One region of the Cypionkella sinensis genome, then DNA from elsewhere that is predicted to be linked to it. Evidence: riboswitches for the same ligand, from Rfam matches in the RefSeq annotation. Region 1 holds a riboswitch; the other holds the start of a gene.
What was found. A riboswitch is a leader RNA that binds a small molecule or an ion and turns the genes downstream of it on or off. The one in region 1 is predicted to bind cobalamin.

Region 1 (4,231 bases):
GCGACAGGGTCAGCGCCGCGATCTTGTAGGCCCCCGCGCCGCCGCCTTTCGGCAGGTCCAACGCATCCTCGGCGGGCAGTTTATGGGCACCCGCAAAGAACGGCACCACGCCAAAGCCGCGCCATCCGGTGCGGGTTTCGATCAGCCGATAGCCATCGTCAAACAGCCGCGGATCGCCGCGGAACTTGTTGATCAGGAACCCCGCAATCATCGCATTGTCGGCTGGGTCCAGCACCGCCTGCGAGCCGACGATCTGCGCGATCACCCCGCCGCGATCAATGTCGCCGGTCAGGATAACCGGGCAATCGGCGGCTCGGGCAAAGCCCATATTGGCAATGTCACCCGACCGCAAGTTAACCTCAGCCGGACTGCCCGCGCCTTCGACGATCACCAGATCGTGCCGCGATTTCAAACGGTTAAAACTGTCCAGCACCGGGGCCATCAGCTTTGGCTTCAACGCCGCATACTCCCGCGCCTTCACCGTCGCGATGCGCTTGCCCTGCACCACCACTTGGCTACCCGTCTCGGATTCCGGCTTCAGCAGCACCGGGTTCATATCGGTGTGCGGATCAAGCCCGCAGGCCAGCGCCTGCAACGCCTGCGCGCGGCCAATCTCGCCACCGTTGGCCGTCACGGCGGCATTGTTGGACATGTTCTGCGGCTTGAACGGCGCCACCGACAACCCGCGCAACTTTGCCGCGCGGCATAGCCCCGCCACCAGCAGCGATTTGCCGACATTCGACCCCGCGCCCTGTATCATCAGGGCCTTCATGCCTGCCACCGACGCTGCACGCGGATCATGCGGAAGCCTCCGGCGGGAGTATTTTCCGCCAAGATGAAGCCACCGGCTTGGAATTTTTTGCGATGCGTCTGGTCGCTGACAGAGTTGGGCATTGTCGTTCTGCCAACTTCATCTTGGCGAAAATACTCCGGGGGTTTGGGGGCTGGCCCCCAGTCTGATCTGTCAAACTGCGCCACAGCCTTAGAACTCCACCCCCGGCTGCGCCTTGATGCCAGAGCGGAACGGATGCTTGATCAGTGTCATCTCGGTCACAAGATCAGCGGCCTCGATCAGTTCTGGCTTCGCGTTGCGCCCGGTCATCACCACATGCGTCAGCGGCGGTTTCTCAGCGGCAAGGAAGGCCAGCACCTCGGCGATGTCGAGGTAATCGTAGCGCAAAGCGATGTTGATTTCATCCAGCAGCACAAGCCGGTTGCCGGGGTCGCGGATCAACTCCTTGGCCTTTTCCCAGCCCTTTTCCGCCATGGCAATATCGCGGGCGCGATCCTGGGTTTCCCAGGTAAAGCCTTCGCCCATGGCGTGAAATTCGCACAGGTCGGGGAAATGCGTCTCGATGATCCGCCGCTCGCCGGTATCCCATGCGCCTTTGATGAACTGCACCACTGCACAAGGCATTTCATGTGCGATACAGCGCAGAATCATCCCGAACCCGCTGGAGGATTTGCCCTTGCCCGCCCCGGTGTGGACGATCAGCAGCCCTTTATCGCCCGCCTTGCCCGCCATGATCTTATCGCGTGCGGCCTTCTTCTTTGCCATCTTCCGCGCATGGCGGGCGTTTTCGTCGCCCGAAGCGTCGGTATCAGATTCTGCGATCAGGATAGGGTCAGACATGGGGCCATCCGTTGCTTGACATGGCGCGTGGTTCTGCCACAGGTGAACCCAGCGCTGGTTCCTGTCTATGACAGGCCAAGAGGGAATGCGAAAGGGGGCGACCCCAAAAGCTGCCGCCCCCGCGACCGTGACCGGAGAGGTTGCCTGAGGCCACTGGAGCAATCCGGGAAGGCGGGCAGCCGTGGGGGCCAGCCCCCGGATCCGCAAGCCGGGAGACCTGCCAGCGCATGTGACTGAACGGGCGAACGGGGTGTTTCGCAACCAGCAGGTGGCCGCATGGCCGCCCTTCTGGCCATCCCCATCGCCGCTATAGGGTAGGCCGATGAGTGTAACGTTGCATGTCTGCACCACCTGTAAGGCGGGTGAAGTCGTGGAAGACGGACAGCCCGTTGCCGGTGCGAAGCTGCTGGCGGCGTTGCAGGCGGGCGCGGTTCCGGCAGGCTTGCGCATTGTCGGCGTGGAATGTCTGTCGGCCTGCAATTCCGGCGCTGCGGTGGCGTTGTCGGCACCGGGGCGTTGGTCTTATGTTTACGGTCGCCTGACCCCTGCCGATGCGCCCGATATTCTGCTGGGTGCCGCCGCTTATCTGGATGCCCCTGATGGCATCGTGCCGTGGCGTGCGCGCCCGGTGATCTTCCGCAAGCAGAGCCTTGCCCGAATCCCACCGATTATCATTCCCCCTATTCTTACGGCTTTGGAGGCCTGAATGTCTGATCTGTCGAAAATCCCCGTCACTGTGATCACCGGCTTTCTGGGCGCGGGCAAGACCACGCTGATCCGGCATCTGATGCAGAATCCGCAGGGCAAGCGGCTGGCAATCCTCGTCAATGAATTTGGCACCGTCGGCGTGGATGGTGACATTCTGAAATCCTGCGCCGACGACAATTGCCCGGTGGAAAACATCGTCGAGCTTGCCAATGGCTGCATCTGCTGCACCGTGGCCGATGATTTCATCCCGACGATCGAGGCTTTGATGGCGCTGCCGCAGCGGCCAGATCACATCATCATCGAAACCTCGGGTCTGGCCTTGCCGAAGCCGCTGTTGAAGGCCTTCGACTGGCCCGCTATCCGCTCGAAAATCACCGTCGATGGCGTGATCGCCTTGGCCGATGCCGAAGCAGTTGCGGCGGGTCGCTTCGCGCCGGATGTGGCGGCGGTGGATGCGCAGCGCGCAGCCGATGAGTCCATCGACCATGAAACGCCTTTGTCCGAGGTGTTCGAGGATCAACTCGCCTGCGCCGACATCGTGTTGATGAGCAAGGCCGATCTGGCGGGTGAGGCTGGCTTGGCCGCCGCGCGCGCCGTGATCGTGGCGGAAAGCCCGCGTCCTATCCCGATTCTGGCGATGTCCGAAGGCATCATTGATCCGGCGTTGATCCTTGGCCTGAACGCGAAGGCAGAGGATGATCTGGCGGCACGCCCCTCGCATCACGATGGTCATGATGACCACGAGCATGATGATTTCGACACCGTGGTGATTGATCTGCCGGAAATCAGCGATGTCGATGCTTTGGTGGCGGCCATCCAGCGCCTCGCCGATGAACAGCATATCCTGCGGGTGAAGGGCTATGTGGCGGTCGCAGGCAAGCCGATGCGGCTGCTGGTGCAGGCAGTGGGCGCGCGGGTGCGGCATCAGTTTGACCGGCCTTGGGGGGCGTCCCCGCGCAAGGGGCAGCTTGTGGTGATTGCCGAGCATCACCATGTCGATCTGGCAGCGATCCGCGCGGTGCTGGGGGCCTGAGCCATGCATGTCGTCTTCCGCGAAAGCCATGGGCTGGAGGATACGCAAACCCCGTTCGATCTGGGTCAGACCCCGGCCGAACTGGTGGTGTTGTCGTTTTCCGACAGTGACCTTGGCGCTTTCGCGGCGGGATGGCACCGCGCAAATCAATCAGGGGCTGGGGGGAAGCTGCCGACGCTGCGCTTGGCCAATCTGGTGGCGCTGCAGCATCCGATGTCGGTGGACACCTATGTGCAGCAGACCCTCGTGGGGGTCAAAGGTATCCTCGTGCGCCTGATCGGCGGCGAGAATTACTGGCCCTACGGCCTGATGCAGTTGCAGGATCTGGCGCGGCGGCAGGGTATCGCCTTGGCGGTGTTGCCCGCTGACGGGCGTGAGGATGCGGCACTCGACGCCCATTCCACCTTGCCGATCAGCACCTTGCGGCGGCTGTCCACGCTCTGCGATGCGGGCGGGGCGGTGGCGGCGCAGGCGGCTTTGGCGCAGCTTGCCTTGGCGGCGGGGCTTTATGCGGGGCCGGTGCTGGGCGACAAACGGGTGCCCGATTGTGGCTGGTATGACCCTGACCGCGGCGTGATTGCGCAGCCCGAGGTGGCAGACCCGGCGGTGGCGGTGACGTTCTATCGCTCGTACGTGACATCGGCCGATACTGCCCCCGTTGATGCGCTGATCCGCGAATTTCGCGCGCAGGGCTTGGCGGCTTACGGCTTGTTCGCCCCGTCTTTGAAGGCACCGGGGGCGGGGGATTTCCTGCGCGGCGCGCTGGCGCATCTGGCCCCGGTGGCGGTGGTCAATGCCACCGCTTTTTCTGCGCGCGGTGCCGATGGGGCGACGCCGCTGGACGATGCCGGTTGCCC
Region 2 (4,231 bases), 1.2 Mb from region 1:
CCAGCCGATCTGCCGAGGTGGCGCGGGCGAATTGTGCGATGCCCAGCACCAGCGCGGTGGCGGCCAAAGCCCCGGCAAAGGCCAGCAGTGGCACGGTCAGCAGGCCCAGAAACATGCCCGTGTGCATCAACGCCAAAATCGCCCCGAAGGCCCCACCCGATGAGATGCCCAACAGATGCGGATCAGCAAGCGGGTTGCGCGTAACAGATTGCAGCGCCGCCCCGGTCAGCCCCAGCCCCGCGCCGACCAATGCGGCGAGGATCGCGCGGGGAAAGCGGATGTCCCAGACAATCGCGGCACGGCCCGGCGACCAAGTGACGGGCACGGCATCGGGGATCACATGGTTCAACGCGATGCCCCAGACGGTGGAAAGCGGAATCGCAATCGCGCCGATAGATACCGCAAGAATGATCGACAAAACCAGCACACCACAGCCCGCCAGCACCAGACCCGCGCGGCGCGACAGGTGCCATGCAGCGCTGGCGACGGTGGGTTGGGTGAGGTCGGCCATCGGCTTGCCTTTCAAAGCATTGCGCCGAGGCGTTTGCCCCGGCGCAGATTGTTCTTACTGCGCCGCAAAGCCCGCGACCAGCTTTTCCACCGCTTTGATATTGCGCGGGCCGGGCGTAGCCTCGACATATTCCAGCACCACGAAGCGGTTGTTCTTCACCGCGTCGATGTTGGCAAAAGCCGGGTTGCCCTTCATGAAGGCGATTTTCTGCTCGGCCGTGACATCGCCATAGTTGACGATGACGATCACTTGCGGGTTACGCTCGACCACAGGCTCCCACGCGACGGTGGCCCAGCTTTTGTCCAGATCATCCATGATGTTGACGCCACCTGCGGCCTCAATCAGGGCGGTGGGCATGGCGTATTTGCCGGCGGTAAACGGCGTGTCTTCGCCGCTGTCATAGACGAACACGCGCAGGGGGTTGCTGTGATCAACGCCCTTGGTAGCCTCGGCCAGTTGCGCCTTGTAACCTTCGACCAGCGCCTTTGCCTTGTCTTCGACGCCAAAGATCAGGCCAAGGTTCAGCAGGTCGTTATACATGTCATCCATGCTGCTTTTCGCCTTGGGGCCGACGAAGATGCAGCTTTCGGTCAGCTCGTAGGTCTTGATGCCCAAAGGCTCCAGCGTCTCAGGGGTGACTTCGCCGCCAACCTTCATGCCATAGTTCCACCCGCCAAAGAAGAAATCGGCATCCGCCCCGGCAAGAACTTCCTTGCTGGGATATTTCGCGGAAAGCTCGGGCAGTTCGGCCACGCCTTCGCGCATTTCGGGATCAAGCGTTTTCCAGCCGGAAATGCCAGTGTAGCCGACCATGTGATCACGCAGGCCCAGCACCAGCATCATCTCGGTCAGGTTCACATCGTTGGAAATCGCAGCCTTCGGGGCGGCGTCAAAGGTGACATCGCGGTTGCAGCTTTTCACCGTGACGGGAAAGGCGGCAGCCGAGGTTGCAGAGAGCAACAGGGCGATCAGAGCGTATTTCATGGTTTTTCCTACAGATGAAAAGAGAAGCGCGGCGCGGGGCCAGAGCGGTCCACGCGGGCGGTGACATTGAAGGCGGTGGCGATGTGATGCTCGGACAGCGCCAGATCAGGGGGGCCATCCGACAGCACCCGGCCATCGGCCAGAACCAGCACGCGGTCGGCAAACTGCGCGGCCAGGGTCAGGTCGTGCAGGGTGCAGATCACCGTCAGGCCAAGGCCGCGCAGCAGCGCCAGCAGTTCAAGCTGGTGGCGGATATCCAGATGGTTGGTCGGCTCATCCAGAATCAGCACGCGCGGTTCCTGCGCCAGCGCACGGGCGACCATGACACGTTGCTTCTCGCCGCCCGACAGCGTGCCAAACGGCATATCGGCAAAGCGCGCCAGATCCAGCCGCTCCAAGGCCGCGCTGACGACCTCGGTGTCGCGCAGCGCCGCACTGGCAAAGCCTGCCCGATGCGGCAGACGGCCCAGCGCCACGATCTGCCGTGCGGTCAGGGCAAAGTCGGTCGGCTGTTCTTGCAGCACCGCTGCCACGGTGCGGGCAGTTTCGCGCGCCGTATGCAGCCAAAGATCGCGACCCATCAGGCTGACCGTGCCACTGCGGGGGGGCACATAGCGATAAAGCAGACGCAGAAGCGAGGATTTCCCCGCCCCGTTTGCACCGCAGATCGCCATCACCTCGCCCTCGGCCATGGCAAAGCTGATGTCGGTCAAGATATCGGGGCGGCGCGGCGGCCCCCAACACAGATTGCGCGCTTCCAGAATAGGTCCGGTCATTGCAACTGACCCTCGGCGGTAACGATCAGCGCGGCGGGAATACGGGCGAGCGTCGATGTCGCGAGTTTGCCGGGACGATCAGCGGCGCGGCACCAGCCATCGTCAAGCCGTTGATAAAGCGTGGCAAAATCGACCAGCGCGTCAATATCGGCGTCCGGGTCGATATCGCCGAACAGCCAGGTGGCCTTGCCCGTCGCGCGCCAAGCCACGGTGCAGGGCCGATCACAGCCCGCCATGCAGGCGGTGCCGGAAATCTCGAAATCCTCCCCCAGCCCTTTGGCCTCGCTGACCGCCAGACGCAGCTTTTCCAACAGCGCAAGGCCGGGGAAACACGGGCTGTCCTTGTGCCGACAGGTTTGGCAGACCAGAATTTGATGGCGTTTTGCGCTCTGCCGCATGGCAGGGTCTTGGGCCTGCGCAGGCCCTTGCAGTTCAATCATAGCATCCTTCCCCAGGCACCCCGCCCGGATGATTGTTTCGGCTATGATGGCAGGTCTCCTGACTCGCGGGTCGTGGCTGGCCTGCGCCTTCCCACCCCTTTGGGGCAGTGGACTTTGCAGGTTCGCTCACCGCTTACAGTTGCGGGGGCAGTCACGGATTTGGCGGCTTTTGCCTACACCACACCGTATTCCCTTTTCATCCGGCGCGACTTTGCGTCTGCCGAAACCATCGCGGGCATGAAGCGGGATTTGCCCGCCGCTGTCAATGCGAACAGCGACAGGCGGCGGCGCTTTTGCGCCTTAGGCGATATCCATCCATGCCCCAGCCTTGGATGAGGCGTGAATGGTTTCGACCAATTTTTGAATCCGCAGACCCTTGCGAAAGTTGAACGGCTCGGGCGCTTTGCCTGCGATGGCATTGATGTAGCCTGCGACCTCGATTGCCTTCAGGTCGTTGAAGCCAATCTGATGGCCTGCGGCGACGCAGAACAGACCATAGGGTGCATGATCTGGCCCGGCCTCGATGCGGCGAAAGCCTTGGCGGCCTTTGGCGTCAGTAGTGCTGAAGTAATTAAGGACGTTGAAATGTTCCTGGCTGAAGGCCAGTGCACCCTTGGTGCCATAGACCTCAAAATCGTGCTGCATCTTGCGGCCTGTGGCGATCCAGTTGCCCTCGATGCTGCCCGTGGCGCCGTTTTCAAAGCGCAGAAAGGCGCGGCCCACGTCATCCACCATCACCGCCTTGCGACCGCCGCGGCCATCCGGGCGCTCGGCGATCATGGTCACAACATCGCCCATCACGCGGCTGATCGGGCCGCAGAGAAACTCGGCGGTGGCAAGCGCGTGGCTGCCGATATCGGCCAAAGCGCCGCCGCCTGCGGGGTCGTGGCGGAAGGTGTAGGGACCGTTGGCGTCGGCCATGTAATCTTCGGCATGCAGGCCTCGATAGCCGCGAATCTCACCCAATTCGCCCGCCGCAATCATTTCCCGCGCCAGTGCCAGCATCGGGTTGCACAGATAGTTGAAGCCGACTTGGGTTTTCACCCCCGCTGCTTCGGCGGCCAGCGTCATCTCCAGCGCATCCGCCGCCATCGGCGCAAGCGGCTTTTCGCAATACACATGCTTTCCGGCTGCGATGGCTGCCAGCGACATTTCCTTGTGCAAGGCGTTGGGCGCGGTGATCGACACGAGATCAACCGCAGGGTCCGCCATGATCGTGCGCCAGTCGGCGGTAGCATGGGCAAAGCCAAGCGTCACACGCGCGCGCTCAGCGGCATCCGGGGTGATGTCGGCGATAGTGTGCAGCTCCAGATCGAACGGCAGTTCAAACACCCGCGGGGCAGAGGTGAAACCAAACACATGCGCCTTGCCCATAAAGCCGGTGCCAATCAGACCAATGCGAAGTTTTGGTTTGCTCATATCGGGGGTCCTTCGCTGCGAAACTGGGTGAATTTGGCCTTAGAATCGCGCCCTGCGCCGGTCAAGCGCCGCATATTTTGGTGGGGCGGAACCTCGTCAAA

Region 2: another riboswitch for cobalamin. It lies ahead of ACFOGH_RS15095 (DUF1636 family protein); the one in region 1 lies ahead of ACFOGH_RS09280 (DUF1636 family protein).

Annotation. Positions count from the first base shown of each region.
Region 1 covers NZ_JBHRTO010000001.1:1,863,338-1,867,568, reverse strand. Annotated here, with positions in the region: gene ACFOGH_RS09290 (cobyric acid synthase) at 1-772, opposite strand, end outside; gene cobO (cob(I)yrinic acid a,c-diamide adenosyltransferase) at 983-1,633, opposite strand; cobalamin riboswitch at 1,672-1,872, shown strand; gene ACFOGH_RS09280 (DUF1636 family protein) at 1,956-2,339, shown strand; gene cobW (cobalamin biosynthesis protein CobW) at 2,340-3,374, shown strand; gene cobN (cobaltochelatase subunit CobN) at 3,378-4,231, shown strand, end outside.
Region 2 covers NZ_JBHRTO010000001.1:3,047,643-3,051,873, forward strand. Annotated here, with positions in the region: gene ACFOGH_RS15080 (FecCD family ABC transporter permease) at 1-511, opposite strand, end outside; gene ACFOGH_RS15085 (ABC transporter substrate-binding protein) at 566-1,495, opposite strand; gene ACFOGH_RS15090 (ABC transporter ATP-binding protein) at 1,504-2,271, opposite strand; gene ACFOGH_RS15095 (DUF1636 family protein) at 2,268-2,711, opposite strand; cobalamin riboswitch at 2,743-2,957, opposite strand; gene ACFOGH_RS15100 (Gfo/Idh/MocA family protein) at 3,012-4,130, opposite strand; gene ACFOGH_RS15105 (LysR family transcriptional regulator) at 4,227-4,231, opposite strand, start outside.